DNA from 2 places in the Gilliamella sp. wkB195 genome. Region 1 is predicted to be linked to the other one. Evidence: riboswitches for the same ligand, from Rfam matches in the RefSeq annotation. Region 1 holds a riboswitch; the other holds the start of a gene.

Evidence for each region. A riboswitch is a leader RNA that binds a small molecule or an ion and turns the genes downstream of it on or off. The one in region 1 is predicted to bind preQ1.
Region 2: another riboswitch for preQ1. It lies ahead of queD (6-carboxytetrahydropterin synthase QueD); the one in region 1 lies ahead of queF (preQ(1) synthase).

What each region holds. Positions count from the first base shown of each region.
Region 1 is NZ_LZGP01000030.1:9,067-13,499, forward strand. It holds gene A9G08_RS07645 (alpha-2-macroglobulin family protein) at 1-585, opposite strand, end outside; gene A9G08_RS07650 (7-cyano-7-deazaguanine/7-aminomethyl-7-deazaguanine transporter) at 845-1,516, opposite strand; gene queC (7-cyano-7-deazaguanine synthase QueC) at 1,555-2,232, opposite strand; gene queF (preQ(1) synthase) at 2,249-2,722, opposite strand; PreQ1 riboswitch class I at 2,727-2,771, opposite strand; gene A9G08_RS07665 (DUF1090 family protein) at 2,918-3,373, opposite strand; gene coaA (type I pantothenate kinase) at 3,390-4,325, opposite strand.
Region 2 is NZ_LZGP01000017.1:11,016-15,448, forward strand. It holds gene clpB (ATP-dependent chaperone ClpB) at 1-1,442, opposite strand, end outside; PreQ1 riboswitch class I at 1,712-1,757, shown strand; gene queD (6-carboxytetrahydropterin synthase QueD) at 1,760-2,188, shown strand; gene A9G08_RS04765 (7-carboxy-7-deazaguanine synthase QueE) at 2,185-2,799, shown strand; gene pgeF (peptidoglycan editing factor PgeF) at 2,833-3,582, opposite strand; gene rluD (23S rRNA pseudouridine(1911/1915/1917) synthase RluD) at 3,592-4,433, opposite strand, start outside.

The sequences.
Region 1 (4,433 bases):
ACTTGGTAATAAAAATCCAGTACTAGCAAAACCAACCATAGGTTGGCGATCTTGGGTGGTTATTTGAGCTTCATAAACAGATGACAAATGGCTATCATTAATCGCTGATAACATCTTATCGATAGTTAAAACCAATTTACGATTTGGCTGAAGGTAGCGAAGTTTTAATTCAAGGCCATTATCAGACAACTCCCAAGCGCCATCAACCACACCACTTTCTTTGTCAACCAATCTTAATAAATTTGAAAAATTCAATTTCGGATTGAGAGGGACAGAAAACGTCACGACTAATGTGCTTGAACCATCAATGATTAATTCTGAACTATCGAGAACTTTTAGATTTTTACCTTTATATTTTTCGATTAGTTCAGGTGTTGGATTAAATGGGTTATGAGATTGCGAATTTGTACTCGAATCATGCGTTGTATTACTGGTATTAATGGTATTAATGGTATTAATGGTATTATTTGTAGTTAACTCGGTTTTATTATTACTTACTGAATCTGTCGATTTATCTTTTTGATTATCACAAGCGCATAACGTCAAAAACAAACCCAACACAGCTAAGTGTTTTATCAATCTCATTGTTTCACCTAATCCTTTCTATTCCTGATAAAAATACTACTTATTTTTTTGTTCATATTATGCACTTTCACCAAAACTTTAGCAAAGAATCTTTATTAAGATTTTTAATTTATTTTGAGATAATTAAATTTTTAAATTGGTAAAAAAAGTTGAGGAACGGGGTTTTTGAAAGGGGTATTGGCATTTAGAACTTATCATAACGCTGATAAGCTCTAAATATTAACAATTATTCTGAATAATTAAGTAATTAATCAGGTTGTTATAGTGACTTTATAAGCAGTTTTTTTAAAATAAAATTCAAAATAATGCCATAAAGCGGTAAGAAAAATAATCCACAAATCAAAATTTTAAAACTATAGTCAATTGCGGCGATCTCGATCCAATGATTGGCCATAAATTCGTCACTACTTTGATAAAAGGCAATGGCAAAAAAGACAATAGTATCTATACCATTACCTAACACCGCTGACGCCGAAGGCGCAACCCACCATGCTTTATTCTTACGCAAATAATTAAACACAGTGATATCTATCAATTGCCCGACTAAATAAGCGGCAAAACTGGCTAAAGCAATACGGAAAACAAAACTGTTAAAATCAGATAAAGCTGAAAATCCCATCCAATGCCCTTCAAAAAACACAACCGAAATGGAATAAGAGAACAGTAATGCTGGTATCATCACTACAAAGATAATCTTTCTGGCAAGACTTGCACCAAATACCCGAATGGTTAAATCGGTGGTTAAAAAGATAAATGGAAAGGTAAATGCTCCCCAAGTGGTATGAAAACCGAAGATATCAAATGGGATTTGTACCAGATAATTGCTCGAAGCAATAACTAAAATATGAAAAAACGAAAGCCAGCCAAGAGCCTTCATTTGTTGAGTATGAGTAAATTTGCTCGTTTGTTCTGAATTAGTGTTCAGATACATAAGTTTTTCCTTTTTTAATGGGGTGAGTGAACCCAGTGTTAATTTGATTGATTAAGGTATTGAGTTAAACCTTTATCTCGAAGGATACAGCTTGGACATTTACCACATCCCCCCTCTACCCCATAATAACAAGTGTGAGTGTGTTGCCGGATATAATCAAGATAACCGAGTTTATCAGCCATTTCCCATGTTTGCGCTTTAGTTAGATACATTAATGGGGTGATGATGTTAAACGTGTAATCCAAGGCTAAATTCATCGAAACATTCATGGATTTAATAAAGATATCTCGACAATCCGGATAACCACTAAAATCGGTTTCACATACCCCAATAATGATATCTTTAATACCGTGCTGTTTGGCATAGCACCCAGCTAACAATAAAAATAGCATATTACGCCCGTCAACAAAGGTATTGGGATAATCCCCTTCTTGGGCTGATTTAATCTCTTGCGAGTCATCAATCAAGGCATTATTAGTTGTTTGTTTGATCACTGAAGTGTCAATGACGGTTTGCTTTACACCAAGATCGTCAGCAATCCATTTGGCTTTTTCAAGCTCAATGGCATGTCGTTGACCATATTGAAAGCTGATTGTTTCAACGTTTTCACGCCCATAATCAGCAATGGCTTGCAGTAAACAGGTAGTAGAATCTTGCCCACCAGAAAATATCACTAGTGCTTTACGATTTTGCATTTTTAACGGTTCCGATTTAATTTGTGTACGAAAAAAATTAACGATTATCGACTTTTTCAGGATAAAGATCGTGATTAGCTAAACGATTAAGCGCAATTTGTTCCCAGTTAGTACCAGGTTTACCGTAATTAGCATAAGGGTCGATAGAGATACCACCACGTGGTGTAAATTTCCCCCAAACCTCAATATATTTAGGATCCATTAATTTAATCAGATCTTTCATAATGATATTAATGCAATCTTCATGATAATCACCATGATTACGAAAGCTAAATAAATAGAGTTTGAGCGATTTACTTTCCACCATCTTTATATTGGGGACATACGAAATATAAATCGTCGCAAAATCAGGTTGACCAGTGATAGGACAAAGGCTGGTAAATTCCGGGCAATTAAATTTAACAAAATAATCATTACCGGGGTGTTTATTATCAAAGGTTTCTAAAATATTTGGACAATAGTCAGTTGGATAGCGAACAGATTGGTCGCCAAGTAGTGTAATGTTGCTCATTAAATTTTCCTTAGTTTTTTAGCGTGGGAGGTTCACGAACCACGTAATAAGGCGCACACCTTACTCTTTTTAGGCAGAAAAGTCTAGTTTAAGCACATTATCTTTTATCAATAAAAAAGCACCATTAACGCTCGATTAATGGTGCTTATCTAACAAAAAAGTTGAGGAAGGCACTTTTTTGCGTTTAACTTTACTCTATTTGCTAGTCATTTGTTTGTAATAATCAGCAAGTTTATCTTTAGCATCAGATAACTCTTTTTCAGCATCATTTAATTTAGCTTTTAATGCATCAATTTTATCTTGATTTGCATTGAGTTTGTCTTTTGCATATTCTTTAGTCTTTTCTGCTAATTCTTTAGTTTTATCAGTAACATCTTTAGTTTTTTCAACCACTAATCTTTTATATTTTTCTTCTAATGTTTCATCTTTACAATTGGTATTAACTTCTTGAAGTGCTTTTTCAAGACCTGCAACTTCATTAGCATTATTGGCATTCTTAGCTTGATCTATTTTAGTTTGGATTGCTTGTTTTTTTCCGTCACAATTTAACCCTTGGTATTCATCATTATTTGTTGCATAACTGTTTACAGAAAATGCAGTAACTAAAGTGATAATGCTTAACTTACTTAATAACCTAATTGCTGATTTCATATTGATTCCCCTAAGTTTATTTTCTTAATTGAACACAATCTACTTTATGATCTTTACCTTTGGTTAAAATCAAACTTGCTCGTTCCCGTGTTGGCAGGATATTTTCGATCAAATTCAATTCATTAATTTCTCGCCAAAGGCGGTTAGCAATATTCACAGCCTCTTCCTCGGGAAGCTTAGAATAGTGGTTAAAGTAAGAGTTAGGATCACTAAATGCCCCAGCTCTAAATTTTAAAAATCGATTCACATACCAATCGTGTAATAAGGGTAATTGTGCATCGACATATATTGAAAAGTCTACATAATCGGAAACAAACACCCGATTGTTAGCCTGTGTATAATTTATGGTGCCTTGTAAAACATTTAATCCTTCAAGAATTAAAATATCTGGACTGTCGATAGTAATCTGTTCGTCTTCAACAATATCGTAAACCAAATGAGAATAAACGGGTGCTTTAACTTCTGACTGACCTGACTTTACATCAGCAACAAAATTAATTAACTTTTTGATATCATAAGATTGAGGAAATCCTTTCTTATTCATGATACCACGTTCTTCAAGATAACGATTGGGATATAAAAAGCCATCGGTCGTTACTAACGCAACTTTGCGATGTTCCGGCCAACGAGTTAATAATGCTTGTAAGACACGAGCTGTGGTGCTTTTACCAACAGCAACACTACCAGCAATACCGATAACATAAGGTATTTTCTGACTTTTACCTAGAAACTTTGATAAGACTGCCTGACGGCTAAAACTATTGCTTATATAATAATTGAGTAATCGAGATAAAGGCAAGTAAATTTCACTTACTTCATCCATAGACAAATCTTCATTAATTCCTTGTAACGAGGTTAATTCTTCAGCAGTTAAAGTCATCGGTACCGCATTACGCAAGCCAGCCCACTCTTGTCGGGTAAATTGCATATAAGGGCTCAAATGATTTTTCATGTTTTATTTGCTCAATATTTAAAAATTATTTGGCTCAGATTATACTAAATCTATTTTTTTACAATCATAAATTCGCATTAACTTCTGCTCATAGCTATATTAATGACT
Region 2 (4,433 bases), on a different contig from region 1:
TTTTCCAGCTCCGCCTTGATATTTTGAGTGCCCGAAAGTGCAGCCTTCTCTGACTTCCACTCTTCTTCAAGTGATGCATAATCCTTTTCTTTTTCAGCAAGTTCATCGTTTAACATCTCTAGTCGTTTTTTACTTGCATCATCAGACTCTTTCTTGAGCGCTTGTTGTTCAAGTTTGAGTTGGATAATACGTCTTTCAAGTCGATCCAATGATTCTGGTTTTGAATCCATTTGCATACGGATGCTTGATGCTGCTTCGTCGATTAAGTCGATCGCTTTATCGGGTAACATTCGATCAGAGATGTAACGATGCGATAAAGTTGCAGCAGCAACAATGGCTGGATCAGTAATTTGTACGTGGTGATGGAGTTCATAGCGCTCTTTTAAACCACGTAAGATTGCGATCGTGTCTTCAACTGTTGGTTCTGCCACATAGACTTTTTGGAATCGACGTTCTAATGCTGGATCTTTTTCTATGTATTGACGATATTCATCAAGTGTAGTTGCCCCTACGCAGTGTAGTTCACCTCGAGCTAATGCTGGTTTTAACATGTTTCCAGCATCCATCGCCCCGTCACTTTTACCTGCACCAACCATGGTGTGAATTTCATCAATAAATAAAATTATGCTGCCTTCCGCTTTGGCAATATCTTTTAATACCGCTTTTAAGCGTTCTTCAAATTCACCACGATATTTAGCACCAGCAATTAATGCCCCCATATCTAATGATAATACGCGCTTGTTACGTAATCCTTCTGGCACTTCTCGGTTAACAATTCGTTGTGCAAGTCCTTCAACAATAGCGGTTTTACCAACACCTGGTTCACCAATGAGTACTGGGTTGTTTTTAGTTCTACGTTGTAATACTTGTATTGTGCGACGAATTTCTTCATCACGACCGATTACTGGGTCAAGTTTTCCTTGTTCTGCGCGTTCAGTTAGGTCAATGGTGTATTTTTTTAATGCACCACGTTGATCTTCAGCATTAGGATCGTTCACGTTATCACTTCCTCTCACTTGGTTAACAGCTTGGCTAAATTTTTCTTTAGTAACGCCTGCTTTTTTTAAGATATCTGCTAGGCTTCCTTTTTCATCTAATGCCGCTAATATAAATAGTTCAGACGAGATGTAGCTATCGCCATTTTTTTGGGATAATTTATCGCATAAATTTAAGATTTTAATAAATTCTTGTGATGGTATAACTTCACCACCGATACCTTGAACTTGTGGTAAGCGTTCGATTGCTTGATTTAGTTCTTGTTGTAATGTCGCAACATTCGCGCCTGAAGCAGCAAGTAATGGATTTATACTGCTTCCTTCTTGGTTTAACATGGCTGATAGCACATGTATAGGCTCTATGTATTGATTGTCTTTACCTAATGCCATTGATTGAGCATCAGCTAAAGCTTGTTGAAACTTGTTTGTGAGTTTATCTAACCTCATATTATTTATCTCCTAAGCAATAGATTTGGTTTAAATGTTTAAAACATTCAATCCATTTGCATATTCACTAAATAAGTGTGGAAGAATAAATTTCAAGAGCTGATTAACAATATTTTTGACGATTTTTTGAAACAAAGATGTATATATATTACTCGTTTCTTCGCGAAAGATAAAGTAGCTTGAAAAATCATCGATTAATCAATAAGGTTGAGAAAATTTAGGTGACACATGGTTTTTTATCCTTTATATTAGCCTCGCTTTTAAGTTAGCCCACCGTGGTTCGTGATCCATCCCACGTAAAAAAACTAGGAAATTATATGTTTAAAATTGCTAAAGAGTTTCAATTTGATGCTTGTCATATGCTTGATGGGCATAATGGAAAATGTCATAACCTTCATGGTCATACCTACCGTTTGTTAGTCGAGATCAGCGATGATCTTATTTCCAGTGGATCCAGCGCTGATATGGTAATGGATTATGCTGATCTTAAGTTGATTGTAAAACAGCAGATTGTTGATCAATTGGATCATGCTTATCTTTATCATCAAGATAATGCTAATGAACGCAAAATAGCTATGCTTTTAGAACAAATGGAACGTAAAGTTTTTGCTTTTCCTTGCCGTACTACGGCGGAAGGAATGAGTAAATTTATTTTCGAACGTTTGTCTCAGTTTTTGCCGGTGTCGATGATTAAGCTTTGGGAGACCCCCTCTTCTTATTGTGAGTATCATCGGAGCGAAAAATGATTGAGTATCGCATTGTTGAAATCTTCGAATCTTTACAGGGCGAAGGTTATAATACGGGTATGCCTGCTATTTTTATTCGGTTTGCTGGTTGTAATTTGAATTGTAGTTGGTGCGATACTAATTTTCGTCATTTTAAGCGCTTTTCGTTAGAGCAATTACTGGCGATGGTCGGGCAATATAAGAGTTCCAATATTATTATCACTGGTGGTGAGCCTACTATGGTTAGAGATTTACCTATATTGTTGTCCCATTTGAAGCAGGCTGGTTATTATATTGCTATTGAGAGTAATGGGCTGGGTAAGGTTGATCCATTAATTGATTATGTTGCACTGAGTCCTAAATTTTGTTATCAAAGCCGTTACCAAAACATTCTGCAATCAACTGCCAATGAAGTTCGAATCGTCGCTGAAAAACAAGCGGGCTTTATCGATTTTTGTCACTTCATTGAACAGCATATTGAAGCTAAGCGTTACTATTTGTCTCCTTGCGAGATAAATGGTGAGATGAATATGTTTGATACCATTGAGTTGTTAGGTCAGATTAACCATAATCGTATCGATAATAAATGGCTGTTAAGTTTACAGACTCATAAGTTTGCTGATATTGAGTAGTTTTTTATTAACTGCCATTAAACTAGTGGTTTATCACTTTTCTTCAAACCATATCATTGTCGCCATTCTTCCCGTTTTGTTTTCTCTTCGATAGGAGTAAAACAGATCGCGCTCAGTATACGTGCAATAATTACCACCATAAATTTGAGTAATTCCGATCGCGTTTAATCGCTGTTTAGCTATCATGTAAAGGTCGGCCAGATATTTTTTGCCTTCGATAAATTTGAATGCATGGTGAGCATTTTTGTCATACTCTTCAAATTGTTCTTTAACTTCAATACCTACTTCAAATTTTTGTGCACTGATTGCTGGTCCTAGCCAGACGAGAATTTCATTGGTGTTGCATTGAAATTTTTTTGCGGTTTCTTCTAAAATACCATGGCATAGTCCTCGCCAACCCGCATGAGCAGCAGCAACTTGATCGCCTTTAACTGAGCAAAATAGTACCGGCATACAATCAGCAGTTAAAACTACACTGACCTGATTAGCTTGCTTAGTGTAGGAGCCATCAGCTTCAAATCGTGTCGTATTGATTGCTGGTTTTACTTTTGTGATATCCACGACAGTTGTACTGTGTGTTTGATTTAACCAATAAGGTTCACTCGGCACTTTTTCCGCTTGTATTAAGCGATTTCTATTTTCTACGATGTTATTTAAGTCATCCCCTGTTCGACTGCCTAAATTTAAGCTGTCAAAAGGGGGAAGGCTTACCCCTCCAATGCGAGTGGAGGTGAAAGCGCGAACATTACTCGGTGCAGGCCAATAAGGATATATTGATTTAATCATTTTTATTTACCAATCAAGTTCATCTTTATGAAGTTCTGTATCTTCTTGTAACGCATGAATTAATGTTAACATATCATCCGGTATTGGCGCATGCCACTCCATAAGTTCACCTGTAATTGGATGATATAAACGTAGCATTGTTGCATGTAAAGCTTGACGATCAAATTCTCGTAGCGTTTGGATAAAGGATTCACTCGCGCCTTTTGGTGGTCTTGGTCGTCCGCCATAAAGTGGATCACCAACGAGTGGGTGCGCGATATGAGCCATATGTACACGAATTTGGTGAGTTCGGCCAGTTTCTAGCCTTAGCCGTAGTCGAGTATGAAGTCGATATTTTTCCATGACTCGATAATGGGTTACCGCTGGCTTTCCTGTCGGGAATACGGCCATATGCGTGCGTTTAGTAGGATGGCGAGTGATCGGCTGGTCGATTGTGCCACCTGCTGTAATTATGCCCATCGCTACCGCTTCATATTCACGTGTAATTTCACGACGTTGTAGGGATTCAACTAGGTGGGTTTGTGCCTCGATGGTTTTAGCGACGACCATTAGCCCAGTTGTGTCTTTATCTAAACGATGAACAATACCCGCTCTTGGTACTCTTGAAATATCTGGGTAGTGATAAAGCAATGCGTTTAGCACTGTACCATTTGGGTTACCTGCGCCGGGGTGAACAACAAGATCGCGAGGTTTGTTGATAACCAAGATATCATCATCTTCATAAACAATATTGAGTTCGATATTTTCAGGTTGGTGATACGTTTCTTCTTCGATTTCAACGTCTATCGTTATTTTTTCTCCACCGAGAACTTTTTCTTTAGGTTTGTTTACAATATTATTATTAACTA